Regions from separate parts of the Shewanella sp. AC91-MNA-CIBAN-0169 genome, predicted to be linked through region 2. Evidence: predicted binding sites of a transcription regulator. Region 2 holds the regulator's gene; the other holds the start of a gene.
What was found. The regulator MetJ, encoded in region 2, represses methionine synthesis genes. The targets are predictions, from matches to a motif close to TAGACGTCTAGACGTCTA.

Region 1 (16,348 bases), on a different contig from region 2:
ATTTATACCACAGCGAGTTAAGCAATAGAGATAAAAAATGGCTATCCATTGGATAGCCATTTTTGTATTGGTTAGCACTACTGCTTTAATGCTAAGTAGTTAATGACCCCAATGATATCGTCCAAGCTACGCATTTCATTTAAATTGATAGCGTATTTATCGTTAACAATAAATGCCGGTACACTTTGTACTGCATACGACACTTGCTGTTGACGCCACATGGTTAACTTTTTATTGGTGTCTGCACTGTCTGCTACCGTGTCATATTGCTCTGCATCGACACCAAACTCAGCAAAAACATTTTTAATATCATCACGGTTATTAATTTGTGATTGGTGTTCATGTCCAGCTGCAGCGTGGTCGTGACCACCGGTATTATCTTTGCCTTGGATCGCGCCAAACATGGCTATTTTTAACGCTTCTTTATTATCTAGTTCATGAATAACCGCTAATGCGCGCATGACTTCAGTGCCCAAGTCGCTATTCATAAAGTCGACATGTTTGCTGTCGAAAGCGATTTTTTTGTCTAAACCCGCCTTGATTTCAGGTAGATACTGGCTTTCCATATTGAAACAGTTATGGCAATAGAACGAGAAGAATTCAGTGACTTTAGGTTCACTCGGAACCATGTTGTTTGATATTTGGGTGTAATGTTTGCCCTCAACAAATGGCGTAGCAAATGTGCTAAACGAGGCGGTGATGAGCGTTAGTACTATGGCAAAATATTTAATCATGTAAACCTCAAATCTATGTTAATAGCGAATCAATGTTAATAGCGAATCAATGTAAGTAGTAAATCGATGTTAGTAGTAAATAGTCACTAGGATTCGATTAATCTGCTTGAGCTAATTAGGGTAAGTTTGTTAGCTGAATTATGGCTTAAATCATCAATCAAAAAGACGCTAATTTCGTGATCGATGCGTGCTTTATGAGGATGATCCTTTAATAAAGTTCAGATATTGCTGTGAGGTTAATGATCTGTGCCAATGTCACTATGCGTGGTCATGAGCGGTTCATTGTTGATGGGTTATGTGGCAAGGCCGATATGGCATGCTGAATTAGCAGGGATAATATAGAAGGATGAATGTAGAACAGTAATCTAAATGCTGACAACGATAATGGCTGTGGATGAAGAGTGGTCATAAGCGGTTCATTGTTGTTGGGTTATGTGGCAAGGCCGATATGGCATGCTGAATTAGCAGGGCTGATGTGGAAGGATGAATGTAGAACAGTCACCCTGAACATTTTAGTGCTGACAACGATAACGGCTGTGGATGAAGAGTGTTCAACCACGGTAGTTTACCGAACAACGCTAATCTCTGAGTGTTTGCCATGCTTCGCACACTTCTCGAAAGCGTTCAGCATTACCTTGTTCACGATCGGGATGCCATTTTAGTGCTAGTTTACGCCATTGCTTGCGAATGTCTTTATCGGTTGCGGTTTCATCAAGTTCAAACACTTTTAACGCATGACCTTTGTGCATCAACTGTGTGTTAACGCCAATATACTCTTGAAAGCTAGACCAGAATGACTCAAGCATTTCCCGTACAACGTTTACGCTGGAATCATAATTGTTCCAATCGAGGTAATAATCGCGTAAAGCACCATCGCGAATATGTTGTATATCAGCACTGGCTGGAATGATCCGAAATATTTGAATTTCCATCGCCTTCACTTGCAACCACTGCTTGGGCATCAGTATGTCTTGTAATTCATACAAGGCGTTCATCAGGAGAAAATTGCGTTTGAATAGGTCTTTTTCGGGTAATGGGTCAAGGTTATGCATTAAACCTTTAGTTTGTAATTCACTGGCTAAATGATGCACTTTCCAACTTTGATTTGATGATTGTAATAAACTCAACACAGGCCATATTAGCGGGTTGTCACCTTTAGGCACATTGAGTTCGTTACTGTCCGTGGTGTTAGCCAGTCCAGTTCCGTCAGTATTGTGTAAGGTTTTATTGAGCAACATAGTGGCGTATTCATCCTGAATTGGCGATTAAATCTGCTAGTCATTAACGCCCACTATGCCATAGTCGTTTTTAATGACAAGCAGATTTATCTGCACCGATAAGCTTGTTCGACCAATCAGCAAGTGCATCGACTTGGCCGGTTGTTGATAGCATGCCTATCAAAGGTGAAATGATTCAGCGTGGGCCAATGACCGATGCGAGCATGCATTAAGCAGGTCACAACCAAATTTTGAGTCATATTATGATTTGATCAACATTTTTATTTTTATGGGTTTGATCAATTAATTCCTATTCTTACAGGCAAGAAAGCTTTATTTGGTATAAAATTCTCCGCAAGAAATTAATCGGGGGCTTAACCAATGACAGATAAACACTTTATTAGTGCGCAACAACTACTGGAAGATTCATTTAGACTCGCTGCACAAGTATATGATAGTGGCTTTCGACCTCAGTTTATCGTGGGTATTTGGCGCGGTGGCGCTCCAATTGGTATTGCAGTCCAAGAGTATTTTGATTTCAAGAAAGTTGAAACTGACCATATAGCCGTTAGAACGTCTTCTTATTATGGTATTGGCACTGACAAACAAGATAAGAATATCAAAGTACACGGTTTGCATTACATTATTGAAAATGCCAATGCTAGCGATGGTTTGTTGATCGTTGATGACGTATTTGACTCTGGCCGCAGTATTGATGCACTTATTGGTAAATTAAGAAAGTTCATGCGTTTGAACATGCCAACCGATATCCGTATCGCATGCCCTTATTACAAGCCAAAAAACACTAAAGTAGACCTAAAACCTGAATATTTTATTCATTCATCTGAAGATTGGTTAGTGTTTCCCCATGAAGTGTCTGGGCTTAATCCGCAAGAAATTGCTGAAGGCAAAGCTGACTTTAAAAACATCCAAGAGTTGTTTTTATAAGCTATATTCAGCAGTTGTTTAAGCGGTAATTAGCAACGAATTTACTTAGAACTTTGTTCAAAGTTTGCTAAAGTATAAAGCTATGTGAGTGCGTCAACATACTTATGTCAATGCGACAATATTAGTATGTTGGCGCACTTTTTTATCCGAATCAATGCGAAATTTAATTAACATTATGGTTTCTGTAGAATTGTTCACCCCCGAGGCGCCTGTAAAGCGCCAACTTGAACTGTTAGCACCGGCTAAAAATGCTGATTATGGCATTGAAGCTATTCGTCATGGTGCTGATGCGGTTTATATTGGCGGCCCTGCATTTGGCGCGCGTCATAATGCTGGCAACAGCGTTAAAGACATCGCTCGCTTAGCTGAATTTGCTCATCGTTACCATGCCCAAGTGTTTGTGGCGCTCAATACCATTTTAATGGATGACGAGATTGATAAAGCGCAAAAGCTTATTTGGCAACTTTATGAAGCCGGTGTCGATGCCTTGATTGTTCAAGATATGGGGGTTTTACAATTAGATCTTCCACCTATCGCGTTGCATGCGAGTACCCAAACTGATAACCGCAGCCCAGAAAAAACGGTCTTTTTCGAACAAGTCGGTTTTTCACAAGTCGTGTTAGCTCGCGAGTTGAATATTCCACAAATTCGCGACATTGCTGCGAGCACAAAAATGAAGTTAGAGTTCTTTATTCATGGTGCGTTATGTGTCAGTTATAGCGGTTTATGTAATTTAAGCCATGCGTATTCTAATCGCAGTGCTAATCGCGGTGAATGTTCACAGATGTGTCGATTACCGTGTAATTTGACTACGCGTGAAGGTGAAGTATTAGCTGAAAATAAGCATTTATTATCACTAAAAGACAATAACCAAACGGATAATTTAGAAGCCTTAATTGATGCGGGCATTAGCTCATTTAAAATTGAGGGCCGCTTAAAAGACATTACTTACCTCAAGAATGTTACCGCACATTACCGTCAACAACTGGATGCCATTATTGCTAAACGCAATGATGTAGAATCTATTTCTCATGGCCGTTGCGAGTTTAATTTTACGCCCGACCCTGATAAAAGTTTTAACCGCGGTAAAACAGATTATTTTGTCAATGAACGCACTGAGGCCATTGAGCATTTTAGTTCGCCTAAGTTTATCGGTGAAAAAGTGGGCCGTATCACCCAAGTAGGTAAAGACTTTATTAAAATCGATACCAGTGAAAGTGGCAAAGACATTCATTTTAACAATGGTGATGGCTTATGTTTCTTTGTTGAACATTATGAAACCCAGCGGTTGTCTGACGATAAGCTCTCCGGTTTGCGCATTAACCGCGCCGACGGTAATACCTTGTATTTAACTGAGGTGCCTAAAGATCTTAAAATTGGCGTGATGATGTTCCGTAACTTCGATCATAAGTTTGAAGCTATCTTAAATAAAGATTCTGCCACCCGTAAAATAGCTGTTGATATGCAATTTTTTGATACCGATGACGGCGTCGGATTAACCATCACCGATGTACACGGTATAAGTGCAACCGTTACCTTAGCCTGTGATAAAGCTCCTGCGAATGATCAAGCTAAAACGGCAGAAAATCTGAAAAAGCAACTTAGCAAACTTGGCAGCAGTGATTTTGTATTGAATAAGGTTAATTTACTGACTGAGCAAATGTGGTTTTTACCTGCCTCGGTGGTAAACGAGCTACGCCGCGATGCTGTGAGTGCATTAATGGCCACAAGGGTGACGAGTTACCAACGACCAGAGCGTTGGGTGCACGATAAAACGGCGCGTTTTCCACAAAAAGCATTGAGCTTTTTATCTAACGTGGCTAACGAAAAAGCGAAATCGTTTTATCATCAGCATGGGGTGATTCAAATTGAAGATACCTATGAGAAAAATAACGTGTTGCATGATGCACCGTTAATGGTGACCAAACATTGTTTGCGTTACAGCTTTAACTTATGCCCGAAAGAAGTTGAAGGTATTAAAGCCGACCCAATGTTTTTAGATGTCGGTAAAGATAAATTGAAGTTGGTGTTTGACTGCCATAAATGTGAAATGATGATTGTTGGTTCTAACCAATTAGTGAAACAATAACCGCATCGCAGCGAGATTTTATTCATCATATTTTCTCCAGTGGCAGCATTACGCTTGCCACTGAGTTAATTTTTCAAATAAGCTGCAAAAATAACCATTAAATAGCTGCCCAAACTCGTGCGTTTCGAGTACACTGCGCGGCTGAAATTTCATGGGTTTTAGCCTGTGATACCTTAAGTAGGAAAGAATAGATTATGAGCGATAGCAAAAAGTATGCTTTACGTGTTATTCAAATTGAAAACACGTGGAAAACCGAAATCACTCGTCGTATGACATCGACTAAAACCATAGTATCAAAAAGCCAAGATGGTTTTGCGTCAGAAGCAGAAGCTACTGCATGGGGCGAGCAATCACTGCAAGGTTTTTTATCTAAGCAAGTTGATCGTAACAAGCGTAAAACTGAAAAGCACCTTAAAGCTAAAAGTTTAGCAGCGGCTATAGCTGCAGAATCTGCCGTCGATGAAGAAGAGTTATTCGATGCTGAAGATGAAGACGATGCTGAAGACGAAGATGACGAAGAACTAAACTAACATCTTACCAACGATGTAAATGTTATCGATAAGTGTCAATTTTTGTATGTTCAGGATAGGATATACCTAATTAGAATGATTTTTAGTCAACTTATCTCTTTCTTGACCAAATAAGGATTCATTTGGATGAACAAGATTGCTGCAATTATCGGCTGCTCGGGCTGTCTAGGAATTATGTTCCTGTTCCCGAGTAGTGCATCTGCGACACTTCCAGCACTGATGGCATTTGGCGAAGATGACAACTCATCAGGTGCTATGGTGATGTCTGAGGATGTTCAAAAACTCACGGCTCTATCTGAAAAATTTGGCTTTTTACCGCCATTAGATTGGAAGCTTGCATTCAGCGATAAACGTGGCGATATGACAATGGCTGAGTTTATTCCATCCAATGAATCATTAAATGATTGGTCTCGTTTAGTCTGTATGCAGGGGTTTAAAGGCTTAGCAAATGACGTTGAACCCGACCAGTTTTTAGATTCGATGGCGGCGACATATCAAGAACATTGTGAAGGTAAAATTGTTTATCAACAGCTAGGCAGTTCTAAAGTCGATGGGCTCGAGGCTGTACATGGTTTATTAGGCTGCACCAGTATGCCTAATATTCATCATTCTTCCACAGTGGTTGAAGCGTCTTATGTTTCCAGCCCGCAAGGTGAGATGGGCTATTTTACGGTGATAAGTGATGACGAAAATGTCTACTTAATCCATAAATCCATTCGTACAGCCATTTTTACCACAGAGACAGCTCCTATCACTATCGATAATTATCGTAATTTCATGAGCCAACCTTAACGTCGACATTTATCGCTAACATTGACGACATATTCATATATTAGCGCCGTGTTGATATAATTAGTGCCGTGTTGATAGCGTTGTTGGCCATTTCTAGTGTCACTCTCGTAACATGTTGAATGCCCGACAAGTTGAATAATCTGTGAGTTAAGCTTTTGTTAGTATCAAGTTCACCTTAGGATCCGTTATAATCGCCGCGCTAATATTTTGGGATGTCACTCATTAGTCAGGCAGTACTATGGTACTCAATGCTAACGCCGACATAACAACAGATATTTTTCAATCATGAGTTGAATATCAACTTATGATAATTTAATAGTCAATCTTTACGGTGCTTGCTTTGAAACGATAGACCAAAGCAGGATAATCGGGAAACCAGTGTAAATCTGGTACTGCCCCCGCAACGGTGATTGGTGAGAGTCAGGTGCGCAATAACCTTGCGTTAATCATCTCGACTCGCGTGCGTTTACCTTTAGTGTAACGCCATAACCTTAGTCCGGAGACCGGCCTTAAAGGTGATTTCGATGATTTCGGTGGGCAGATCTCGAAATGTAATGTGATACCGCTTGTGGGCTTATTTATAGAACCTTTCTGTAGAATAAGGCCCAAGAGGAGTTTTATATTGCGGCGTTATTGCCCCATTTTTCCTTTCAGGAGTTAAAGGTAAATGGGTACTAAACCAACAAAAATTGCACTGTTATTAAGTGCTGTCTTCAGTGTCGCAAGTGTTAATGCTGTTGCGATTGAATCAGTTGTTACATCCCCCTCGTCTTCGGCTATCAGCATGGATGAAACCATTGTGGTTATTGGCCGTAATGCTGCCAAGCCATTAAATATTGCTGCCAATGTTAATGTCATTGATGCTGCTGATATTCAAATGAGCGGCGCCACCAATTTAACCGATTTATTACGTGGACAATCTGGTATTCAGGTGTCGGATAATAACTCGGGCAGTGTATTTTCTATGCGTGGGTTTTCTGCATCACAAGCCGCTAATAACACGCTGATCTTAGTCGATGGACGCAGACTGAATAATATTGATATTGCGGCACCGAGCATTGAGTCGATCCCGATTAACTTAGTTGAGCGTATTGAGATTTTATCAGGCAGTGCAGGGGTACTATATGGTGACCAAGCTGTTGGCGGCGTGATCAATATCATTACCAAAGCACCGACAGAAACGGGTGGTGGTTTACAGGTTAGTGGTGGCAGTTTTGATACCTATGAAGCTAAGGGCGATATTTCAGGGGCTATCAATGATGCATGGCGTTACTTTTTAGCGGCCAGTTATAACGAAAGCGATAATTACCGCGATAATAATGACAATGAAACTAGTTCTATTCTAGGTCGCTTACAATATCAAACAGATACCGAAGACTTCTATGTTGAAGTTAATCATTTTGATAACGATCGCCAAGCACCAGGTGCGCTAACGCTGGCGCAGTACGAAGCAGATCCTCGCCAAGTAGCATCATTTTCTGAAGGTGAATTCTCTCATGAAATAACCACAGCATTGCGCAGCGGTTATCAATACCAGCTGAATAATATTTGGGCCTTAGGTGCTGATTTAACCTACTCGGATACATCAACCACGAGTCTGTTATTTGGTGGAGCAGGGCGTATTGAGCGCGACTTATTAAGTTTCTCACCTAAAGCTACTGCTAACTATCATTTAGAACATGGTGATTTAAATTTTGTTGCTGGTATTGATGTGAGTAAAGGTGAAGCTGATTTCGATACACTTTATACGCAACGAAATAATGAACAAACACAAAAGAGCGCTTATGTGCAAGCATCGGTACCGATAACGCCGACGTTATCTTATGTTGTTGGTGGTCGTTATTCTGAAGTGACTGACGATTTATATGACCAATTACTTTATCCGAACCGTATTGAAATCGATAATGACGCCCATGCGTTGGAGTTAGGGTTAAATTATCGCCCAAGCAGTGAACATCGTTTTTATGTCCGTGCAAATGATAACTTCCGTTTTGCCAAAGTCGATGAACAAGCTTACACCCCGCTTGATGTACAAGGTTTAAATCCACAAACAGGCCGTTCTTACGAAGCAGGTTGGGACTTTACCACTACAACTCAAACATTAAAAATCAATGCTTATCAACTTGAGTTAGAAGATGAGATTGTTTACGAAGGCGGTCGTACAGATGGGCCTTATGGGGGTGGTGCTAACGTAAACGCCGATGAATCTCGCCGCTTTGGTGTGAGCACTGCTTATGATGTGCAGTTATCAAATGACTGGCTGCTAGGTGCTTCGTACGACTATATTGATGCAGAGTTCACTCAAGGTGAGAACGACGGTAAAGCGTTATCTTGGGTGGCAAAACATTCAGGTAAAGCCTTCGTAAGCTATGATTTTGCTGATAATTGGCAAGCGTTTGTTGAAGGTGTTTACACTGGTGAGCGTTACATGGAAGGCGACAACAGCAATACCGGTGATAAGTTAGACAGTTACGTGCTAACAAACCTTGCGCTTAACTATACCTATTCAGGTTGGAATGGTAGCTTACGTGTAGATAACTTGCTTGATGAAGATTATGTTGGCACTGGTTATTACTCGGCTTATGGCAGTGGTTATTATTCTGGTACTGGTCGCTCAATTAGACTGACTGCGGGTTATCGTTTCTAGATTATCTTTTTTTAGCGAATAACCTTTCGAAAGCCAGTAAACTATTACTGGCTTTCGTTTTAATATATCGTTAAATTAATGAATAAAGTGATTTATTCTAAGAAAAGGTAATTGATGAATATGACTAATCTTGAGCAACAAGTCCTTACTCAAGTTCAAGCTATTATTGGCAATGAAGAGCAAGTCATTGGTCGTCGTGGCATATTAATTCCATTAAAAAAATCTCTGATTAACGAAGCAGATATTCGAGTCGTTATCGATATCATTTCAGCGGATCCTGCTTTGGCAGCACATTTATTGTTACGCAGTAATACCGCGCAAACAGCAGGTGTCATATCAACAAAAAGCCGTAGTGTAAAAGATGCCTTAATCCGTTTGGGCCAAGTGAACATTTATCGCTACGCGTTTTCGTTTTACCTTAAAGAAAGGCTTGATGAACTTTCTGAGCCTTACAAAAAACTGGTTCAAGGCTATTGGGCATTAAATGAAACCATTGCGGTGGATTGCATACAACTGTTACGTGAAGACAACGACATTGGTGTAGGCACTAAAATCGATGCGGATGAAATGCAAACATTAGCGTTGTTTAGTGTGTTTGGGCAGGTGATTGCGTTAACCGCTTTTGCTTATTTAAATGCTGAGTTGTCTCGACCAGTATCGTTAAAAGTATTGAAGTCGCTTATTGATAAACAACAACAGCAGTTATCGCTCGAAGCATTTGCGTCATTAGGGCTAGATGATGATTTACGCGAAGAATTTTTGATTGCACATAACTTACGCCAAACACAAAACCCTGATTCTCCAGGACTTGTGCTTCGACGCGTACTGTCTAAACGAGGTTTATTAATCAACCCGTTGTAGATTTATGCCTTCACTTGCTACCAGTTCGAGCCACTTTTGGATTAAATTTGCATTAGTGGCATCGCGACGATAGGCCCCAAACAAAGGACGTTTTAGTCCTTCTGCTCCTAATTTTACCGCAGTAAGGCTTAGCCCCTGACTCTCTCGGATAGACCAAGTTGGTAGGGTTGCTACGCCATCATTACAGGCTACTCTTTGTAACAGCATGGAGGTTAAATCGCATTGCTTTTGCTCGCCAGGTTCAATCCCCGCGGGCTCTAAAAAGTGTTTGTATATGTCTAAACGCGCTAAAGGCACGGGGTAACTGATTAAGGTTTGCTTTGCCAATTGCGCTGGCGTGACAAACGCTTGTGCCGCTAATGCGTGATCACTAGCAACGACTAACTTTACTTCAAAATCAAATAGATGCTGATATGCGACGCTATGTCCTGGCACAGGGTCAGATGTTAGCACTATATCTAAACTCCCCGTCTCCAACGCATTGAGTGAATCAAATAAATGACGGCTCGAAATGTCAATTTGAGCTGCTGGCGCATGCTGTTTAAATTGCTCAATAACGGGCATTAACCAACGAAAACAACTGTGGCATTCAATGCCGAGCTTAAGCTGTTGGCTTTCACCTTCTAAACCGCGTTTAAGATCTGACTCGGTTGCAATCACTTTCGGTAAGATTTCTTCCGCTAAATTCAGCAGACGTGAACCTTCGTGAGTAAACGTTAACGGTTTACTTTTACGAACAAAAATAGTTGAGTTAATTCGTGTCTCTAACTCTTTTATTTGATGAGAAAGCGCCGACTGGGTTACAAACCGTTTTTTAGCTGCACCCGCTAAACTGCCACTTTCCTTTAACGCCATCAAGGTGCGAAGGTGTCTAAGCTCTATCATTTTCTCTCCACATGAATCTTGCTCAACTAGCTGATGAAATCAATTCGATTGCTTGACAGCAGAGTAACACAATAAACTTCTAGACGTCCAGACGCCTATGTAGCTTTTCTACATAAATGGCTATAAATTTTTGCTCAACGAAAAGGAAAGCAGTATGAAAATTTCAAGTTTAGGATTTCCCCGCATAGGACGTCAGCGTGAATTGAAGTTTGTTTTAGAACGTTATTGGCGCGGTGAAGCAACATTAACGGAGCTGAAAAACGTTGCCAGTGAATTAAAACGCACTCATTGGCAGTGGCAAGCAGATGCGGGTGTTGAATTACTGCCAGTAGGGGATTTTGCTTATTATGACCAGGTGCTAACCCTGAGCGCGACCTTAAATGTGATCCCCGATCGTCATCGGGCCACTCAAGCTGATGGCAGCCCAGCCGCTGTCGATATTGACACCTTATTTCGCGTGGCTCGTGGCCGTTCGCAAAGCGGCCAACATGCGTGTGCGGCAGAAATGACCAAGTTTTTTAATACTAACTACCATTACCAAGTGCCAGAACTAAGCGCTGATCAAACATTTGAGATTGCCTTCGAGCAATTGTTTGATGAAGTCACAGAAGCACAGCAATTAGGTCATCAAGCAAAACCTGTGCTGCTCGGTCCGGTGACGTATTTATACTTATCTAAAAGCCTTTCTGAGTTTAATAAGTTGACGTTGTTACCGCCGTTATTGGTTGCCTATCAACAAATTTTGTCTCGTTTTGCTGCCCAAGGTGTGAGTTGGGTACAGCTTGATGAACCGGTATTAGCGGCAGACTTAACCGATGAGTGGCAGCAAGCCATTAGCCACAGTTATCAAACGTTAGCGCAACAAAAGCCAGCATCATTAAAGGTTTTACTCGCCAGTTATTACGGTTCTATTGCCCATCATCAAGCATTGGTGAGTGCATTACCGGTTGAGGGGCTACATCTTGATGTAGTCACCGCGCCAGAACAGCTTGATGTGTTTGTTAATGCTTTAGGCGTTCAGCAGGTACTTTCTGTTGGGGTGGTTAATGGCCGTAATGTGTGGGCTGCTGATGTTGATGTGATTGCACAGAAGGTAACCGAGTTAGCGACCACGTTAGGCGATCGTTTGTGGATTGCACCTTCATGTTCATTGTTGCATTGTCCTGTGGATGTCGAGGTTGAAAGCCAATTAATTACGCCATTACTTGGCCAATTAGCTTTTGCGAAACAAAAATTATTTGAACTTAACGAAATTCATCAATTAATCGTTGAGCAAGGTTCAGCAACTAGCCGAGCGATTATTGATCGTTGCCAGCAACGCCGCTTGGCAAAAGCTGCCGCAGCTAATCAACAGGTTGTAGAACGTGTGTCGCAGCTAACCGCTGATGATTTTGAACGTAACAGTCCATTTGCCCGCCGTATCATTGCCCAACAACAAAAGTTAGCGCTGCCATTATTACCCACAACCACCATAGGTTCATTCCCGCAAACGCCAGCTATTCGGGGGTTACGCAGTCGCTGGCGTAAAGGCGAAATCAATGACAATGATTACCGTTCACAGCTTGAGCAAGTCACTCAAGACACCATTTCTCGTCAACTTAAATTGGGTATCGACGTGCTAGTTCACGGCGAAGCTGAGCGTAATGACATGGTGGAGTATTTTGGTGAACAATTAGAGGGCGTTGGGTTTACTCAATTTGGTTGGGTGCAAAGTTATGGTTCTCGTTGCGTTAAGCCGCCGTTAATTTATGGCGATGTGTCTCGCCCCAAACCAATGACGGTCGACTGGGCTACCTATGCGCAAAGCTTAACCGACAAGCCTGTTAAGGGCATGCTAACGGGTCCGGTGACCATTTTACATTGGTCGTTCGCTCGTGAAGATATTCCACGTAAAGATATTGCTAACCAACTTGCATTAGCAGTACGTGACGAAGTGGTTGATTTAGAGAAAGCGGGTATTGGCATTATTCAAATTGATGAACCTGCATTTCGTGAAGGTTTACCGATTAAACAAAGCCAATGGGCAGATTATTTAACCTGGGCGGTGGATGCGTTTAAGTTATCGGCTGCAGGTGTTGAAGATGCAACTCAAATCCATACACACATGTGTTACAGCGAGTTCAATGACACCATTAATGCCATAGCGGCGATGGATGCTGATGTTATCACCATTGAGACGTCACGTTCGCGTATGGAGCTACTGAGTGCCTTTGAAGATTTTCATTATCCTAATGAAATTGGTCCCGGTGTGTATGACATTCATTCGCCAAATATTCCAACCGTTGATGAAATGGTCGACTTAATAACTAAAGCGTCGCAAAAAGTGCCGGTGAAACAGTTATGGGTTAATCCTGATTGTGGTTTAAAAACCCGTACCTGGGATGAAGTTGAGCCCGCGCTGCGGAATATGATTGAAGCGACTAAAGTGCTTCGACGTCGGTTCTAATTGGGATGAACTCGTTATAGATAACATTGATTTAAATGAAAATAATTTATTAATATTAGCTGGCAGACATGGCGAAGCCAAATGTAGACTTGGCAATTGTATGTAGTTGTATGTAGTTGTATGTAGTTGAATTTGATTGTTCTCTGTTGAGATTAGTTGAAAAAAACTTATCTTAGAGAAAAACGGTGTGAGCACCCCCGGATTCAACGGCTGACCGTTATCTGTTTATTATTCAACGATACTGCGGTGAATAGCGCTATTGTTTACTACACTGAAACTAAAGATGTGCAGTTAACAATAGGAGCTATTATGAGTCACACTTATAAAGTCATTGAACTCGTGGGATCATCACCAATAAGTTCAGATGAGGCGGTCAAAAATGCGATTGCAGAAGCCAATAAAAGTTTACTACATTTGCGTTGGTTTCAAGTTATCGAAACTCGTGGTCACTTAGAAGAAGGCCTAATTGCTCATTGGCAAGTGACTATTAAAGTGGGTTTTACCTTAGACTCTAATGCCTAATGCTTATTTTGTTTATGCGTCTCTTGGTAAACCCTTTTGTATTGATCTGATCACTCGTTGAGTTTTACGTGAAAGCGCCGACTGTGGCGCTTTTTGTATTTGTTGAACTAATGCCCATTCAATATGCTCAAGTACCATATCATCCACTTCTTCACTGTGTTTACGTTGCTCTAACGCATTAATAATGGCCGGATTAGCAGGGGCATTACCTAATGCAATCGCGATATTACGTAACCAACGTTTATGACCAATTCGTCGAATCGCACTGCCTTCTGTTTGGCTGAGAAAATAAGGTTCAGACCAAGCAAATAGAGTCAGTAAATCGGGTTGAATAAGCGCACTGCGAGTATGAAAATCAGTTTCTTTTGTCAGTGGTGCTTTAGCATTGACTGGGCACACTAGCTGGCAGTCATCACAGCCATAAATACGATTGCCTATAAGCGGGCGAAACTCTTCTGGGATAGCGCCCTGTAATTCAATGGTCAAGTAAGAAATACAGCGTCTTGCATCGACAACATAGGGCTCGACAATCGCATCAGTTGGGCATGACTTTATGCAGGCTACGCAAGTGTTGCAGCCTTCTTCAATCGGGATATCTAACGGTAACGGTAAGTTAATGAGTAACTCGCCAAGAAAAAACCAGCTGCCTGCATCTGGGTTTAAAATTAACGAGTGTTTGCCTGTCCAGCCTAGTCCGGCTTTATCGGCTAATGGACGTTCTAAAATAGGTGCAGAATCCACAAAAGGTCTAAAATCAGTCGTATCAAAGTCGAGCTGTTGGCAATACTGGTTAATTTTATCGCCGAGCTTTTTAAGCCGTTGTCGGATGAGTTTATGGTAATCACGTCCACCCGCATAACGAGAGATATAACCAAGATTTGGGTCGGTTAAATTACTGGCAAAGCCAGCGTCAGGCGGTAAATAGTCCATCCGAGCACAAATCACTCTAATGGTTCCGGGATGTAACTCAGCGGGTCTAGCACGCATCATTCCGTGATTAGCCATGTAAGCCATCTCACCGTGATAACCTTTATCTAACCAGTCTTGTAATGCTGCCTCATGCTGAGTTAAGTCGACATCAGCAACACCAATATGAGCAAAGCCAAGTTCTTTACCCCAAAGCTTGATTTGCCTATTGAGCACATCAAGTTGAACCGCGGTCAATGGACAGGGCTCGGGGATTGAATTGATCTCAAGATCGGTAATTGGATCAGGCGTTAATACTGGGGTCGTTGTTGTCATAACACTATCATTGAGTAAACACGCTAAAATTATACGCGTTTTACTCAGCTTTGACACAATTTCGACCAGCAGCTTTGGCAGAATAGAGCGCTTTGTCCGCTTTTAGTAACAATGGTGACAAGTCTTCTTCATTACTATAGCTGGCAACCCCGGCACTGACGGTTTGATGTAAGTTCGGCGCAATCTGAGTCCAGTCATAATCAGCAATGGTCTCAATTAACCGATTAGCGATTTCAATGGCTTTAGTTTTGTCGATATTAGGCAGTAAAATCAAAAATTCTTCACCGCCAACACGTCCAACAACATCGGTATCACGCATCATGCTTGTGCTAATTGACGCTAGTTTTACCAGTACTTTATCTCCCATGTCGTGGCCTAATGTATCATTTACTATTTTAAAATGATCAGCATCAAAAGAGATAATGGAAAACGGCTTGCCTGATAGTTTGGATGATTTTAAGAAGTAATGCCCCTGAGAATAGGTGTCACGTCTATTGGCCAATTTAGTCAGCTCATCGGTTAGGGCTAAACGCCTAAAGAGTTGTTTTCGAATGACTTGTTTATAAGCAAACATTGATACGATAATTAAAATAATCGCAACTAAGATAATAATGATGATTTGCATGCTTTCGTTACGCTGTAAAATTTGTAACTGTTGCTCTTTATCTTTGTCGCGTTGTATTAACCATTCGTTTTCGGTTTGAATTTTGTTGGTATTAAAGCGCGCTTGCATTTCTGAGTTGCGATCAGACATATTTTGCTTATCAAGAGCCATGTGCATTTTGATAAATTTTTGCAAAGTTTTTAATGCATTTTCAATATCACCTTTAGCTTGGTAGATATCGCTTTTGATATAGATGTTTTCACTTTCACCGCGTTGATTGCCACCACGGTTAAAATCAATAGATGCAAGCTGACTATATTCAAGTGCCTTATCTAATTCATTTGTCGCTAAATATGCTTGTGCTAGGTATAACATTAATGAACTATGCGGCCCATCATGACTGACTGGGATTTCTTTTTCTGCTTCCTTTAACAGCACTAATGCTTCATCTATTTTATCTAGTTTAATCAGATTTCCTGCAACATTAGTTTTGGCATCTGCAATCGCAACGTTATCTTTTTGGGTTTTCCAGAAGGTGAGCGACTGCTTAAATCGAGCTGTAGACTCATCGATACGTCCAAGCTCTAAAAGTGAAAATGCGATCTGATTATTGATGTTATCAGCTTCTATTTGTTGATTGGCCTTAAGGTAAACTTGTTCTAGTTTTATTTGGTATTTAAGAGCGGTTTCAGCATCACCAAAACGCCGATAACTTGCAGCAAGTTCACTCAAGTTATCATTTGCCCAATAAGTTAAATTAAGATTTTCATACAATTGTTGCGATGTAATTAAATCTTCTAATGCAGATGAATAGTTGCCTTGATAGGACAG
Region 2 (16,348 bases):
ACTAATTCTGAGAACGGCTTACTGCCATCATAATTTTCGAACAACCAACATAACGTGCCCGAGAAAATACCACCCACCGCTTCAATAGTGTCACCACTATTACGTAAGTCATTTAACGCATGTTGAATAGGTAAACCTGCGCCACAACTGGCGTTATAACGCCAAAATAAGCGGCGATTACTCAGCTGCTGCTTTAATTCACGATAAAATGGCAATGGCCCTGAGCCGGCTAATTTATTGGCACTTACCACATGAATACCACGGGCAAATAGCTCGGGATATTGTAAGGTTAAGGCGGCACTAGCACTGATATCTAAAGCGACAATTTCATCGCATGATAACTGCGCTAATTGATCAAAAAGCTGATCATAATCCCATTCAATGCCTTGCTGTTGATAATCTTGCTGCCATTGTTCAAGGTTAATTCCGTCGTTAGAAATTAATGCTTTTTTCGAACCGACTAAACCAACGAGCTCAACAGAGGCTTCAAGTTCGTGATCTAATGCTGGACTGGCGCGTTTAAACAAATCAATCCACGCCTCACCAATGTTACCCACTCCCAGCAATAACACTCCAATACGCATTCTTGGTCCAGCACAACGACGATGTACTTTTTGGGTCAATAAACTCACTTGAGCTTGCGGGACTAAGGTGACCAAACTTAATGCATCTTGATAAATCGGTTTGGCATCACGGCTGAGTAGTCGGGCAAAACTGCGTCTAAAGTGATGAGCATCGGCACTGACTAATGCCACTAGGCCTAAGTCAGTTTGGGCACTCAACTCTTCAATCAAAAATTCACTGCTGTATTGAGTGAGTAAAGCTTGCACTTGTTTCTGGCTTTCAAGCGTTAACGCCAACTCAAACTTATGTTGTGCCAGAGACCAATAAGCTAACGGTGTGATACCTGCTTTATCTAAAATAGCCAACAATGGTTCAATGTCTGCGTTCATTTTAAAACTAAACAACACCACTTCATTTAAGTTAGTCACTACTGGCGCACTTGCTGATGAACTCAGTGGCGCAATTAGAGTAAAGTCAGTGTGTGAAGCGTAACTTGAGCGTACCGCTAGGCTCACGTCGGTATTAAATAACGGCTGTAAGGTCCGAGAATGCAATACAGGAGAGCCCAGGCGCGCTAAGCGGTCAGCTTCGGCTAATGACATACTCTTGAGTAATTTAGCATCATTAATTTTATTCGGGTCGGCGTTAAATACCCCTTCAACGTCGGTCCAAATAGTAACGCGTTCAATGTCAGCTAAGCTGGCAATTAAGGTGGCACTAAAATCAGAACCATTGCGACCCAGCAATAAGGTATCGCCGTGGCGGTTAGCGCATATAAAGCCGGTGATCACTAAACGCTCTTGCGGGTGCAAGGCTAATAAGGCCTGTACCTTGTCACGAGACTCAGCCACTAAAATATTGGGTACGGCGCCTTCATCGGCTACCAAAATAGAGCACGCATCGACATGAGTCGCAGCTACGCCCATTTCTCGTAACAAAGCGGCCATTAAGCGCGCCGACCAACGTTCACCAAAACTCACCACTTGGTTTAATTGGTAATCGTTACGTTGCTCTAAAGATAATAAGCTGACTAACTGAGATTTGTCGGTAGACAAACGTTCGCGTAAATCACGCGCTTGCTCGTTTGATAATAATTGTTCAATTAACGTCTGCTGGTAACTGATCAGAATTTGCAGCTCTTCTTGCCACAACTGACCGCTGTCACGCAGGCTCAATAATTTGTATAAGAAGTTAGTCGTTTTTCCGGCGGCGGATACCACAACTAAATCATCACTCTGGCCATGCGTAAGTAGAATATGTGCAACACGGCGATAGCAATCTGCATCCGCTAAACTTGAACCACCAAACTTATGTAAATGACTTCGCGTCATTACTGACTCCTTAAACAACTACGACTTTTGTTGCGACTGCTAGACTTCTATTTTGAAACCAATAGTGTTGCAAGTGCATGTTTTGCTATTTTACCCAATTTGGTCGAAACCACAGCTAACTTAAACTCGAATTAAGCTGATTTTATCGCGGCAACAGCTGCTAGGCCTGCTTGAATATCGGCCAAGAGGTCATCTGCATCTTCAATACCGACAGATAGTCTCAATAAAGTCTCTTTAATACCAGCCTCTTGCCTTGCTTGTGGGTCCATTGCTCTATGGGTCATGGTGGCCGGAACGGCGACTAAACTTTCCACTCCGCCTAAACTTTCGGCAATACTAAACAACGACAGCGCCTTTAAAAATGCCACCACTTCCGCTTCGCCGCCAATTAACTCAAAACTTAACATAGCACCAAAGCCTTGTTGTTGTTTTGCCGCAATTTCGTGACCTAGATGGTCTTTTAAACCCGGATAATACACCTTGGCCACCACATCACTGGCGCTGAGTAACTCAACAATCTTTTGTGCATTACGTTGATGCTCACGAATTCGTACCGCTAAAGTACGTAAGCCTCGGAGGGTTAAATAACTGTCAAATGCTGAACCCGTAAGCCCAAGAGTATTTGACCACCAATGTAACAACTCACCCACTTGAGGATCTTTAGCCACTACCGCTCCACCGACCACATCGCTATGACCATTGATGTATTTGGTGGTTGAGTGAATAACAATGTCTGCACCTAATAATAATGGCTGCTGTAATATTGGTGATAAAAAGGTGTTATCGACTGTCACTAGCGCGCCAACGTCATGGCAAGCGATACTAATGGCATTAATGTCTACCACCCGCAATAAAGGATTCGATGGCGTTTCTAACCACACCATTTTCGGTTTTTGAGCTATCGCTTTGCTCAGCGCTTGCGCATCAGTTTGATCAACAACCAATAACTTAAATTGGCCTTTTTTGGCCAAGTTAGTAAATAAGCGGTAACTGCCACCATAACAATCGTGCGGCACAACCAATAAATCCTCTGGGCCAAGTAAGCTAGTCACCAATGTAATCGCCGCCATGCCGGTACATGTCACCACGCCGGTAGCACCTTGCTCGAGTTTGGCGAGTGCGTCACCTAAAATACATCGAGTAGGATTACCCGAACGACTGTAATCAAACTCGCGCGGATTATTGTGGCCATCGAATGAATAATTGGTCGATAAATAAATCGGTGGCACGATAGCACCATGTTGTGTGTCTGTTTCAATACCTTGGCGAACGGCCAATGTGGCGTTTTGATGCTTAGTCATGGTGACTCCTAAAATTTCACAAACACACAAAGAGATGTCTAGACGTCCAAATTTACCTAAGAGATCCCCATCCGTCAACTTAAATAGACGTTTAGACGTCTAAACATCAAGAAATCTATTTGCAATCGGGATTAAATAGTAGCAATAATTTGACTAGAGATTGTAACGGTTTAAAATCTGCAGCGTATTTATCGTTAAGGGTAAGTTAATGACTGAGTGGAATGGCGAATATATCAGCCCATATGCCGAGCACGGCAAAAAAAATGAACAAGTAAAAAAAATTACGGTTTCTATCCCTTTAAAAGTATTAAAAGTACTGACGGATGAGCGGACGCGTCGCCAGATAAATAATCTGCGCCATGCAACTAACAGTGAACTGCTATGCGAAGCATTTTTGCATGCGTACACAGGTCAACCATTACCTTATGACGGTGATCTATCAAAAGATCAGCCTGATAGCATTCCAAGTGAAGCGAAAAAGTTAATGGATGATATGGGTATCGAGTGGGAAGAGCTCGAATAATTCACTGATTAGTCAATACCTCACAGACTTTGAAACGACCCTAATAAGAAGTCGTCATGTTTTTAAAGAGAACTTATGATGTCATTTATCGATCCAACGACCTTGATACTGGCATCGATTATCGTGTTTTTTGGCGCGCTAACCCAAAGCTTAATTGGCTTTGGGTTAGCCGTTGTTGCAAGCCCGCTACTGTATATTGTTAATCCTCAATTAGTTCCTGTTCCTATTATTGTTATGGGCTTTGCCATTTCTGCAATGACCTTATTTAGAGAACGCGGTCACCTACAATTTAATGGTTTGCAATATGCCTTACTCGGGCGGATCCCTGGGGGGTTTTTAGGCGCTGGATTATTGCTGTTTGCCCCACAAGCCATACTAGGCTTAGTGATTGCAGGCATTGTGTTTATTGCTGTTATTCTTAGCATTTTTCGCTTTACCGCCCCCATTAATCGCCTCAGTTTATTTATCGCTGGGGTATTTTCAGGCATATTTGGCAATATCGCTGCTATCGGTGGTCCACCAATGGCCATTTTGCTTGCAGGCCAAGACCCAAGTCAGTTTAGAGCGGCATTATCTGCCTTTTTCGTGTTTAGCTCATTAATTGCCTTAGCTATTCTAACCATCGTCGGCTTAGTTGAAGTGAAGCATTTATGGCTATCACTGCTATTATTGCCTTCAGTCGTTGCTGGTTATCTTGTCTCAGGTAGATTAATTGGCCGCGTTGATAAAGATAAAACCCGCATAGTCACCTTAGTGTTATGTAGTATTAGTGCCACTGTATTAGTGATTATGTCGACCAACACGTTAATGAGCTAATCAGCTATTCTGCACCTGTAAACAAAACCAGCCATCAATGGGCTTGATCTCAAATGATGATTAATAATCCCTCTATTTAGTAAAAACCTGCTTATCAAAAGTCTATTTCTCAACTAAAAATACCCATAATAAGAATCAAAAAAATCTCTTTTATCTCCCCTAACAAACTCATCATCTTTACGCAATAGATCCACATCACACTAGTCCATTAGATTTCTTTCAATTAACTTTTTTTCAATTAGATTTTTCTCATGGATATGATCTACTTCAAATTAACACTACTCACTTTTAGGTAACATTGTTTACAGCAAAGAAATAATTAAATGCTGTTAATGCACAACCCTAATAAGCCCGACAGAGGACAAAATGATGAACACTTACATTAAAGTTGGTATCGCAGTTGCTATGGCATTATCACTTGGCACCCAAGTGATGGCTGCAGATGGTGGTAATCCTAAAAAAGGTAAGCACCTGTACAAAAAAGAATGTAAAGCCTGCCACAGCGCTAACAGTGAAGGCCCTGAACTCACCCCAATGACCAAAACCATGAGCCAATGGGATCGTTTCTTTACTCGTGATAAGCACAAAGCTAAACCTGCCGTTTTTGAAGCCTTATCAGAAAAAGACATAAAAGATATTCAACAGTTTTTATATGACCACGCCGCCGATTCAGACCAACCAGCTACTTGCGGCTAAATCATCAATGCTGAGTCTATTTTCGTTCTAAACGAAACATCAGCCAATAAACCAAACGAAAAAACTGTGAGGCTTAGCCTCAGGGATCCTGACACAAAAAATTTGCCAAATTGACCGTGTTATTTGGCAAATAAAGGGGAGAAAGACCATGAGAACTCTCATCTCAATATTAGTGGCTAACGCGCTCTTTATGAGCGGCGCAAGCCTAGCAGCAGATACCGATGCACAAAAGATTGCCGATCTTAAACAACAACTCGCTACTATTAATGAAGATCTTGATTACTTAAATTCACGAGTTGACAAAACCGAGCGTCACACAGCCTTAGACAGAATAGCCATTACGGGTGATTTTAGAACCAAAGCACATTCATTACATTATCAAAACGTCACTTGGAACCCAGCCATGAACGTTAACTTTTCTGACTTTGGCGCTAAAGCCATGTCAGGAGTATTTGGCGATCCAAATAGCGCTACCTCACCGTTAGGCCAAATGATGATGGCAAACCCTGATTTAGCCAGCGCGTTTCAAAGCGGTATGCTGCAAGGCGTTATGCCAATGCTGTTGGGCCAAAAAACCCAACAGGACATTGATAACGATATATTTTATACCACGCGCTTACGCCTAAATATTGATGCTAAAGTGTGGGATAACGTCAGCTTTGCAGGACGTTTAACCATGTTTAAGAGCTGGGGAGACTCTGCTGGGGTTAAAGTATTCGACTCATGGAACTCATTCACCATGGATGGCACCAGTAGCGGTAGCACCAGTGGTGATGAGTTAAAAGTAGAGCGCGCCTATTTTAATTGGAAAGACATTAACGGCAGTGGCACTTACCTTTCTATTGGACGTCGTCCTTCAACGTACGGTCCACCAAATCATTATCGTGAAAATGAACTCAGAGGCGGCACGCCATCAGGTCACTTAGTCAATTTCAACTTCGATGGTCTTACCTTAGGTTACAACTTGGGTGATATCACCGGTATTGAAGGTCAAACAGTGCGTTTTTGCTATGGCCAAGGCTTTGAATCACAGTACGGCAATGGCGAATTGTTTGGTGACATCATCACTAAAGATACCCACCTCGGCGGGTTTAATATCGACGTGATTAATGACGGTAACCATTTCTTACAGTTCACTTTATTCGGTGCTAAAGATGTCAATGATGGCTTTACGGGCACCATGGCATTCCCTACTCAACTGGCGGGTATCTTTGCCCCAACCATGTATCAAGACATGCAAAAATTCGACAACTTTAACTTCGTCACCCGCGTACAACCAAGCGGTGTCATTGGTGATATGTACTTAGGTGGCCTAGGTTATGCCTATGAAACCGATGACGACCTGAAAATGTTTGCCTCATTAGGATGGACTCGTGCTGAACCCAACGGCAATGCTGGTTTGTTCGGTGGCATGTTAAGCGATGCAGTATTTGAAGCAGAGTTGAACAGCACTGGTACTGAAATCATTATGGTGCCAAAAGAAACCGTTGATAGCGACACCAAAGATGGTTACGGCATTTATGTGGGCATGCAAATTCCTGCACCATACGGCAAATTCGGTTTGGAATATAACTACGGTTCTAAATACTGGAGTCCCTTCACCCAAGCACAAGACGACCCAATCGGCAGTAAGTTAGCCACTCGTGGCCACGTTGCCGAAGCTTATTATATCTTTGATATTAATCCAAAAATGTTTATCAAGTTAGCCGGTTTGTATTACGACTATGAATATACCGGAAGTGGCTCACCAGTAGGTGCACCGATGAAGGTTGACGATGTGATTGCCGGTAGCGCGTACTCAATGTTGCCCGTTGTTGACACCGCCTATGACGTCAATGCCTCACTGACCGTTAACTTCTAACGCTAACTTAACCTTCTAACTTGGCCCCCCTGAGCACAAGCTCAGGGGTAAGGACAAATATCATGAAACTATTATCAGCACTGGCTGTATTACTGTTATTAAGCAGTAGCGCACAGGCTGCCTTTAACCATAAAGAGGCGCTGAAAGGGCCTTTTGCTAATGGCCCTGAAGTGACGACACAATGCTTAACCTGCCATAAAGAACATGCTGAAGAGTTTATGAAATCTTCACATTGGACTTGGGAGTTAGAGCAAAAACTACCTGACCGCACAGTGATGCGTGGTAAAAAAAACAGTATTAACAACTTTTGTGTATCGATATCGGGTAACGAACCGCGTTGTACCAGTTGTCATGCAGGTTATGGTTGGAAAGATTCTACATTCGACTTTAAAGACATGACCAAAGTCGATTGCTTAGTCTGTCACGACACCACGGGAACTTACATTAAAGATCCTGCGGGCGCAGGCGAGGCCTTAGCAAGAGTCAATTTAGCCAATGTTGCCCAAAATGTAGGTGCACCCGTGCGTGACAATTGCGGCAGTTGCCACTTTTACGGTGGCGGTGGTGATGCGGTTAAACACGGCGATTTAGACTCATCAATGTCTTATCCAGATAAAGCGACCGATGTCCACATGGATACCGATGGCAATGACTTCCAGTGTCAAACTTGTCACGTTACTGAAAATCATCAAATTACCGGTAACTCGATGGGCGTATCACCTGGTGGGGAAAACAAAATTGGTTGTGTAAATTGCCATGATGCTGCGCCTCATAAAAATGCAAAGCTTAATACCCACTCGGAAACGGTAGCATGTCAAACTTGTCATATACCATCATTTGCTAAAAATGAACCCACCAAAATGCGTTGGGATTGGTCACAGGCAGGTCAAGATCTTCCTGAAACAACAGACCAATACGGCAAGCACACCTTTATGAAAAAGAAAGGCAGCTTTATTTGGCAAAAAGACGTTAAACCACAATATGCCTGGTTTAATGGCCGCGCCGATGCGTATATGGCTGGCGATAAAATGGACCCCACTAAAACGGTTAAATTAGCTTATCCATTAGGTGATATTCGCGACCCTAAAGCTAAAATCTACCCATTTAAAGTGCACACGGGTAAGCAAATCTATGATGCTAAACTTAATATTCTGATAACCCCTAAAACGTACGGTGAAGGTGGCTACTGGGATAAATTTGATTGGGATTTAGCTGCAAAACTAGGCATGGAAGCTAACCCAACCATGGTAGAAAAAGGACTCAAATACAGTGGTCAGCATGGCTTTGTTGAAACTGAGATGTGGTGGCGCATCAACCACATGGTGTCACCAAAAGACAAGGCACTACAGTGTAATGACTGCCACAACAAAGGCGAGCGTTTAGACTGGAAAGCCCTTGGTTATGATGGCGACCCAATGAAAAATCGTAAAGGTATTAAACACACAAAAGCTGACTAATACTCAGATAAGCTCACTGCAACAGCAATAAGCTGATACAAAAAAACCGCTATCGACTTTACTATGGCGGTTTTTTTATTCGCTAAATAACCAACTAAAAATCCAAACCTTGGCACTGAAAATCTTGTTCAATAGCACTGATTGGATCGGTAAAGCGCAACCGTTTAGCCAATAATTGCAATGGTTTATCAAAGTTGTCCGGCCCTTTAGGTTGTAGCACTGGATAAAAGCGGTCATGTAAAATCGGCATGCCTAAACTTTGCATATGTACACGTAATTGATGAGTTTTACCGGTAATCGGACTTAACTCAAACAAGCCAAAACCATCTTTTACCGCCACTAAACTGATTTCAGAATGACTATTCGCCTCGCCTTCAACCACCTGCATGGTAAAGCTTGGATTTGCCGCCACAATACGATTTTTAACCGTCCAATGAATAGGAAGCGTACAAGTATTATCGGCTAATTCACTCACCAACCTAGGTGTTAATTTAGCGATGGCCTGATAATCTTTAGTGATCTTGTCATCTAAGAATAGCTGATGATATGCATGGCGTGTTTGCGGATTGAGCGTCATTAACATCACCCCAGCCGTGTCTTTATCGAGCCTATGTGCTGGGGCGACCGTATCAATTTGAGTCGCGATACGTAATCGATGCACTAAACATTCATTGACGTAATTTCCGCCTGGGGTAACAGGTAAAAAATGCGGTTTATAAACCACAATGGTATCAAGATCTTGATACAACACCAGCTCAGCAAAAGGCACTTTAGTTTCGGCCAGCACTTCGCGGTAATAATACACTTTGGCAGTGGCTTGATAGACACTGTCTGCGGTAATTAACTCACCATTTTGCCAATGAACTTTGCCATCTTTGATCCGTTGCTGCCACACACTGGCATCGATTTGCTTAAAATGATCGACCAAAAACTCAACTACTGTGTGGTATTGCTTACCTGCTAATTCATTAGCACGCGGCAACACAATATACGAAGGTTGAGCGGCAATGGCAGCGCTTGGTGTTTGGGAAGAGGATTGAGGATGATCCGCAGTGTAGTTTGATGAATTAGGCATAAACAACTTGGCTATATAAAGATGAAGGTAAGGTTCAAACGAGAAGGTATCTTATCAGGCTAGGTTTAAAATGTATCTTGATTACTTGATACCGATAACACAATATTGCGCTTATACATCCACGTGAGATTTTAGTAATTGCAGCACAAAATCCATGGTTTTATGGCAATTAGGTTGTTCAACTAAAATCAGCTTATCACGGTTATACATAGGTAAAACCTCTAACCAACGCTGACTCACCCAAGCGGCATCTTCTAAATGTGTTTGTGAATACAATTCCAGTAAATCTGGATTCACTTGATAAAATTGTTCAAGTGCGGCGCTGATAATTTCAAACTCACCCGCAATGGGCTCATGGCACCAATTAGCGCAAGGGAGCGCACGAGCAATCCAACAACCATCTCGTTTTTGCGCCGCAGATAAAATTTTAAGACGCTGTGTTCCCTCAATAACGATGCTTAAAGAATCATCACCTAACTGGTTGAAATCAATAATATTGCATTGGGTTGCTGCAATATAACAAGGCAGTTCGCTATTCACTTTCAATGGCGCAAATGCTAAACCATAGTGACCTTTTAATACATCGGCAACCATGGCTAAATCACTCGGTGCCACAACTCGAATTTCAAGTCGTCCACCGGGTAATAGCACAGCATCTTGAATCAGTAATGCTACTTCTTTTGTTTGCATAACAGCCTCCTACACCATAGGTGAAGTTACTGAACCAAAGTCAAATCAATGAAACAAGTGTAGCAGTGGTTAATTATTCAACAACTTAAGCAGCATAATATAATGCTTACTACCGACATAACCACCCGTTTTCGCTACGCCCTACTCCAATAGACCTTAATCAATACGACTATCTTTCAAAAAAAGTACAAAAAACATTCAATTTATTGAATCTTATAAACGCTCAATACGATCCATAATAGTGCCGGAAGCGACAATCTCAGCAAACTCGTCAGCTAATACCTGGCTTTGTTGCACGCTTTGCTGCCAATAAGCAATTCGACTTTCAGTATCTAAATTTTTAAAGTCTTCACGGTCAGGAATTTTACTAAACGGTAAGCTTGCAATAAATTGCTTACTCGGTGCTAAAATTAATCCATTGTGATAATTCGCTTTCGCTTTACGCCACAACAAGGATTTATCAAACCAGCCTGGGCTCATGTACGGATAAAAGTGCGGATACAAACTTAACCCTGTCGCAGCGGGTAATGGCATATCAAAATGATAATCGGTTATGCCTCCATCGTAATAATGGCCTTTTGGCGAGCCTTGCAGATCTTTTACCGGATCGAGCAATAGCGGGATAGATCCTGTCGCTAGTAATCCATGACGGATATTGTCTTGAGTTAACTCGACATGTTTGGTGGGCAAATCTTTCAAACGTCTAAAAGGTGATGCGGCGTCTTTATGGCTTAAAATAACCCGCTCGAAGTGCCAGCCTAAGCTTTTTCGATTGATGACATTACTTACCGCTGCCATCGATAATCCCATCATTAAGCCAAATTTGGCATGAATGCGATTTAAATGGCGGGCACGGCAGGCCACCATATGATGACGAATTAACGGATTAGCAATAATATCAGCGCCTTGCTGTTCACCTAAAATGCCATCAACAATTTGCAATACTTGGGCACTGACTTGTTCACGCGTCGGCTTTTTTTCGTAATTCTGATGAATATAAAAATGCTCTAAACGTTCATAAGCCGCTAATGGATCTTGTTGCGCCATACAAGCTAAACGCCACGCACCCGACGATGCGCCCATGGTATAAAGAGGATCTTGGCGCCCCTGAAAAAACTCACTAAATAAATATTTATCTAAGCCTGCTATCGCCAGCCACTTAGGCCCGCCTGATGCAGCAAAGAGCTGAGTAAACAATGATTGATCTAAGCCATTCGCTTCTAGTTGTTCGTAAGCCGTTGGTCCAGCAAGTAAACGTAATGCAGGCAATGTACAATCCTTCTTATATTTGTAATGCTGTTATCTTTGTAAAACTGTATGCTTTAGCGCTAACACGCTAGCATATTTTTATGGTTCTTATCTTACGGAATTTTTATGATTGTTGATACTTTAGCAAATCGCCACCTATACACTCAACTTAGCCCGAGATTAGCCAAAGCATTAGCTCATCTCGCGGACACAGACTTTAGCCAGCTTGAAGTGGGCAACTATCCGCTTGAAGGCAAAGACATTTTCGTTATCGTCAATGACTATGAAACTAAGCCTAAAGAGATCGAACCCTTTGAAGTTCATCAACAGTATATTGATGTGCAGTATGTGGTTAGCGGTGAAGAAGAATTTGGCTATTTACCGTTAGCCAATCAAACGCCTTCTAAGCCTTATTTTGACAAGCATGACTATGCTGAATACGACTATGAATCTAACAAAGATGACGCGGCGTTTATTCCGCTAAAAGCAGGCATGTTTGCACTATTTTTTCCTAGTGACATCCATATGCCTGGCACCAGCCCTACACCACAAAAAGTCCGTAAAGTGGTGATTAAGGTAAGGGTATAACAATATCATCTTAAAAAATGTCAAATACTCAGTCCTACTGCTGAATTATTAGCAATAAATCGCTATTTGAAAGAAGTCTGCTAAAGTTAATTCGAGCACAAGAAGCACCTCGACAGAGCACTTGAGATAGTCTCAATAGAATACTGAAAAGATACTTCAATAGCGTTGTTATACCCAAGCTAAAGACAAATATACACTTACCCTGTGTAAATAGAAAAGCCCCGAGACTCTCCGCTCGGGGCCTTTTTTTGTCAATTGAACACGTATATCATCATTGAAAACACTCATATGGTAAGTTGAACCGTTGAAGTGGTATTTTTTAATGCGATGAAGATCAATCCTTGTTAAAATCAGGGCAACTTTATAGGAGAGTCTTTCAATGGCAATGTATGTAGTGGGTCACAAGATCCCTGATTCAGATTCAATTTGTGGTGCTATAGCATTAGCATATTTAAAAAACCAAATCGATGAACCGGCAATTGCAGCCCGTTTAGGCGAGCTATCACCAGAAACCGCATTTATTTTAGAAAAATTTGGTTTTGAAGCACCAGAATATAAAACCAGTTACGCTGGTGAAGAAGTCTATATTGTTGACCATTCAGAAATTACTCAAGCGCCAGATGATATCGCTCAAGCGACTATCGTCGGTATTGTCGACCACCACAAATTAGGCGACCTAACCACTTCTACTCCACTAGAATGTTGGATCCGTCCAGTAGGTTGCAGCAACACCGTCATTAAAATGATGTTCGATTTCTACCAAGTAGAAATTCCAGCAAACATCGCTGGTATCATGATGTGCGCCATCTTAAGTGACACGGTTATTTTCAAATCTCCAACCTGTACCACTGCCGATATCCGTTGCGTTGAAGCGTTAGCAAAAATCGCCGGTGTAGAAGACTTTAAAGAACTCGGCATGGACATGTTTAAAGTAAAATCAGCAGTTGCAGGCACGCCAGCGCGTGACCTTGTTATGCGTGACTTTAAAGACTTCAACATGAACGGTAACCTAGTGGGTATTGGCCAATTAGAAGTTATCGATTTGTCTGTATTTGACGACATCAAAGCTGACCTAGAAGCTGATATTGCTAAATTGAAAATTGAAGGCAATCGTCACAGCGTATTATTGCTGCTAACCGATATCATGAAAGAAGGTTCAGAAATGTTAGTTGTTTCTGATTCAGCAGACTTAACTGAGCGCGCTTACGGTAAACCTACCGTTGATGGTCGCGTGTGGTTAGACGGCGTATTAAGCCGTAAAAAACAAGTTGTACCTGCACTGCAAGATACCTTTGCAAAGTAACTCGTTGTAAACATCTCAAATAAAGAAAAAGCTGAATCAATTGATTCAGCTTTTTTTATGCTTCAACGCCTATCTATTATGTCGATTAACTAACTTGGTATATCACAGCCCCATAGCTCAATGGAGGGCTGCTCAGTGGTAGGCTCACCCACCCAATAACTCATAGAATGGCATTGTTGCCCAGCCTGAGTCGATAACACACATAACTGATAATCGCCTGCTTCTGGCGTGCGGCCCAACTTTAGCATTGGCAAAATAGGCAAATGCGGTTTGTAGTGCCAACTGCCATCTTTTAACACTGCATCGGCAGGAATCTCCATTCCTGCGCCACTGCCTTTTACCCTTGCTTGTTCTAAAATAAAACCTTCATTAGTTAATCGATAATCTTCGGCCCAACGAATTTTCTCAATTGTGTGAGTCCAAGACAATGTCATCTGTTTAGCAGGCACTTGAGCCCAAATCGTGCCTGCTAAACCCAAACATAGCCCTAGCATTATTCGCCCTGCGCTAAACGTTTTAGCTTACGTGCACGCCATACGTGGTGCAAAATAAACGCCAGTGCCAAACCAAAACCTAACTCATCACTCAGCGGTGTCGCCATAATCAAACAGCCACCAGCAATAAAGCCTAAAACACGTTCCCACCAATAAAGGTTCTGTAATAAGTAGCCGGTAAATATCACGCCCCAAATACCAATAGCCACCGTCGCTTTAAGGACCACATAAACCGTTTCTAGCACACCACCACTTTGGAGCATTAGCGCAGGGTCGTACACCGCCATAAACGGAATAATAAACCCAGCAATGGCAATGCGAATGGCCCATAAACTGATTTTTAAGCCTTTCTCTTTAGCGATTGGCGCCGCGGCGAAACACGCTAGGGCAACTGGTGGTGTAAGGTCTGCCATAATGCCAAAATAAAACACAAACATGTGTGACACAATTAACGGCACACCTAAATCCAGTAACGCTGGCGCGGCAATTGAGCTGGTAATAATGTAGTTAGGAATGGTCGGGATCCCCATACCTAATACCAAACACGTCACCATCGTCAGCACTAAAGACAAAAATAAGTTATCTTGGCCGACAGCCAGAATATAGCCGGCAAACGTTGAAGCAATACCGGTTAGTGACACAACACCAATAATCACGCCCACTAGCGCACAAGCAATACCTACAGGTACAGCATGGCGTGCACCTTCAACTAATGCATGCAAACATAATGTGAGAGTTTCTTTACCACCTTTAACAAACCAACAAACCACCACCAGCATGGCAATAACGCCAAACATCACCCCAATACCTAACTGGAAAAAGCCTGCGCATATCACCCCTAACGCTATCCAAAAAGCAAACCGCATAGCAGCTGATGATAGATTGAGAATAATGGCCGAACCTAAAATCACAATCGCAGTCAGTGCTAGGCCAACCATGCCGGAAAACAGCGGTGTACGACCGGAAAACAACAAACCAATCAAAATAAATAATGGGATGAGTAAGTACCAACGCAACTTAATTGCTGCCCACGGATCTGGACATTGGTCTTTGGGTAAGCCAGATAAATTGGCGCGTTTAGCTTCTAAATGCACCATCCAGAACACCGAACAAAAATACAATACTGCGGGGATCATCGCCGCTTTAGCAATTTCAATAAATTGCACATTAATGGTTTCTGCCATAATAAAGGCTACCGCACCCATAATCGGCGGCATAATTTGGCTGCCCATACTGGATGTGGCTTCTACCCCACCCGCAAAAGCAGACCGATAACCAAAGCGCTTCATTAACGGAATCGTAAACTGGCCAGTGGTGACCACATTGGCAACTCCCGAACCGGTAATGGTGCCCATGAGTGCTGAAGACACCACCGACACTTTTGCAGGCCCACCCACTTTATGCCCAAATAAGCCCATAGCAAAGTCGGTAAATAAGCGGATCATTCCAGCTTGCTCTAAAAAGGCCCCAAACAGAATAAACAAGAAAATATAGGTCGCGGACACATAGGTGGGCGTGCCGTATAAGCCTTCGGTACCAAAGGCCAACTGGTTAACTATTTGGTCGAAACCATAACCTCGATGCATCAATTCACCGGGTAAATACTCACCAAACAAACCATAGGCCAGAAACATACCGCAAATAATCGGCAGGGCTATTCCCATCACTCGTCTGGCGGCTTCAAACACTAAAGCCACTAACACCACACCAATAATCATGTCATTTTGGGTTAAGTCACCGGAACGTTGAATTAAGTCTGCTTCAAACACCCATTGATAAACTGCGGTAGCCATACCCGCTAAACCGAGTATCCATGCCAAAGGTTGCCATGGCTGACTCTTGCCTATACCTGGATAACTAATAAACACCACTAATAATAAAAAGCCCACGTGTACGGCGCGCAATACTTGTGTCGAAACTGGATGAAATGCCGCGGTGGTAATTTGGAAAATAGAAAAAATTAATGCTACTGCAAACAAGGCTTTCGGCCAGTTGCGAGTATCGGCACTTAAGCCCTGCTCTGGTTCGGTAATTTGGGTTGGATCGCTCATGGTATGCCTCGACACTTACTACAACTAAATAACCTCAGCTCAGAAAAATGAGTGGACTAAAAATGACGTTGACTCAATTAGTCACTCTTGATCTAAAACGGAAGTTAGCAAATATGGTTGAAAGACAGAAATAAACAAGCGCTTGCTGGGTTTACCAAACAAGCGCTGTTAACTTAATACTATTACTTATAGCGCATTCACTTCTTTGTAATAGCGTTCTGCACCTGGGTGTAGTGGAATAGGCAGATCTTTTGCCGCTGTGGCTAAACTGATCGCCTTAGCAGCTGAGTGAGCAGTACCTAAACGGTCTAGGTTTTCAAACATCAGCTTAGTCATTTGATAAGCAATCT

Region 1: metE (5-methyltetrahydropteroyltriglutamate--homocysteine S-methyltransferase) is a predicted target of MetJ. The motif match lies at 10,776-10,793, and genes of this name have one in related genera.

The regions. Positions count from the first base shown of each region.
Region 1 covers NZ_JBEOPM010000001.1:283,553-299,900, forward strand. The annotation lists gene AAEY98_RS01195 (alpha-amylase family glycosyl hydrolase) at 1-21, shown strand, start outside; gene AAEY98_RS01200 (thiol:disulfide interchange protein DsbA/DsbL) at 78-734, opposite strand; gene AAEY98_RS01205 (DNA-J related domain-containing protein) at 1,313-1,972, opposite strand; gene AAEY98_RS01210 (phosphoribosyltransferase) at 2,333-2,899, shown strand; gene AAEY98_RS01215 (peptidase U32 family protein) at 3,075-4,988, shown strand; gene AAEY98_RS01220 (DUF3622 domain-containing protein) at 5,183-5,518, shown strand; gene AAEY98_RS01225 (hypothetical protein) at 5,645-6,310, shown strand; cobalamin riboswitch at 6,623-6,836, shown strand; gene AAEY98_RS01230 (TonB-dependent receptor) at 6,978-8,957, shown strand; gene AAEY98_RS01235 (HDOD domain-containing protein) at 9,078-9,818, shown strand; gene AAEY98_RS01240 (LysR family transcriptional regulator) at 9,801-10,703, opposite strand; gene metE (5-methyltetrahydropteroyltriglutamate--homocysteine S-methyltransferase) at 10,858-13,149, shown strand; gene AAEY98_RS01250 (dodecin) at 13,459-13,671, shown strand; gene queG (tRNA epoxyqueuosine(34) reductase QueG) at 13,684-14,913, opposite strand; gene AAEY98_RS01260 (tetratricopeptide repeat-containing diguanylate cyclase) at 14,954-16,348, opposite strand, start outside.
Region 2 covers NZ_JBEOPM010000013.1:87,072-103,419, forward strand. The annotation lists gene AAEY98_RS12660 (bifunctional aspartate kinase/homoserine dehydrogenase II) at 1-1,895, opposite strand, end outside; gene metB (cystathionine gamma-synthase) at 2,027-3,196, opposite strand; gene metJ (met regulon transcriptional regulator MetJ) at 3,405-3,719, shown strand; gene AAEY98_RS12675 (sulfite exporter TauE/SafE family protein) at 3,795-4,535, shown strand; gene AAEY98_RS12680 (c-type cytochrome) at 4,902-5,231, shown strand; gene AAEY98_RS12685 (DUF3373 domain-containing protein) at 5,380-7,092, shown strand; gene AAEY98_RS12690 (tetrathionate reductase family octaheme c-type cytochrome) at 7,155-8,549, shown strand; gene AAEY98_RS12695 (pseudouridine synthase) at 8,644-9,624, opposite strand; gene AAEY98_RS12700 (LON peptidase substrate-binding domain-containing protein) at 9,736-10,314, opposite strand; gene AAEY98_RS12705 (alpha/beta hydrolase) at 10,528-11,583, opposite strand; gene AAEY98_RS12710 (NanQ anomerase/TabA/YiaL family protein) at 11,689-12,150, shown strand; gene AAEY98_RS12715 (manganese-dependent inorganic pyrophosphatase) at 12,530-13,453, shown strand; gene AAEY98_RS12720 (DUF1850 domain-containing protein) at 13,543-13,947, opposite strand; gene AAEY98_RS12725 (TRAP transporter permease) at 13,947-15,980, opposite strand; gene AAEY98_RS12730 (TAXI family TRAP transporter solute-binding subunit) at 16,185-16,348, opposite strand, start outside.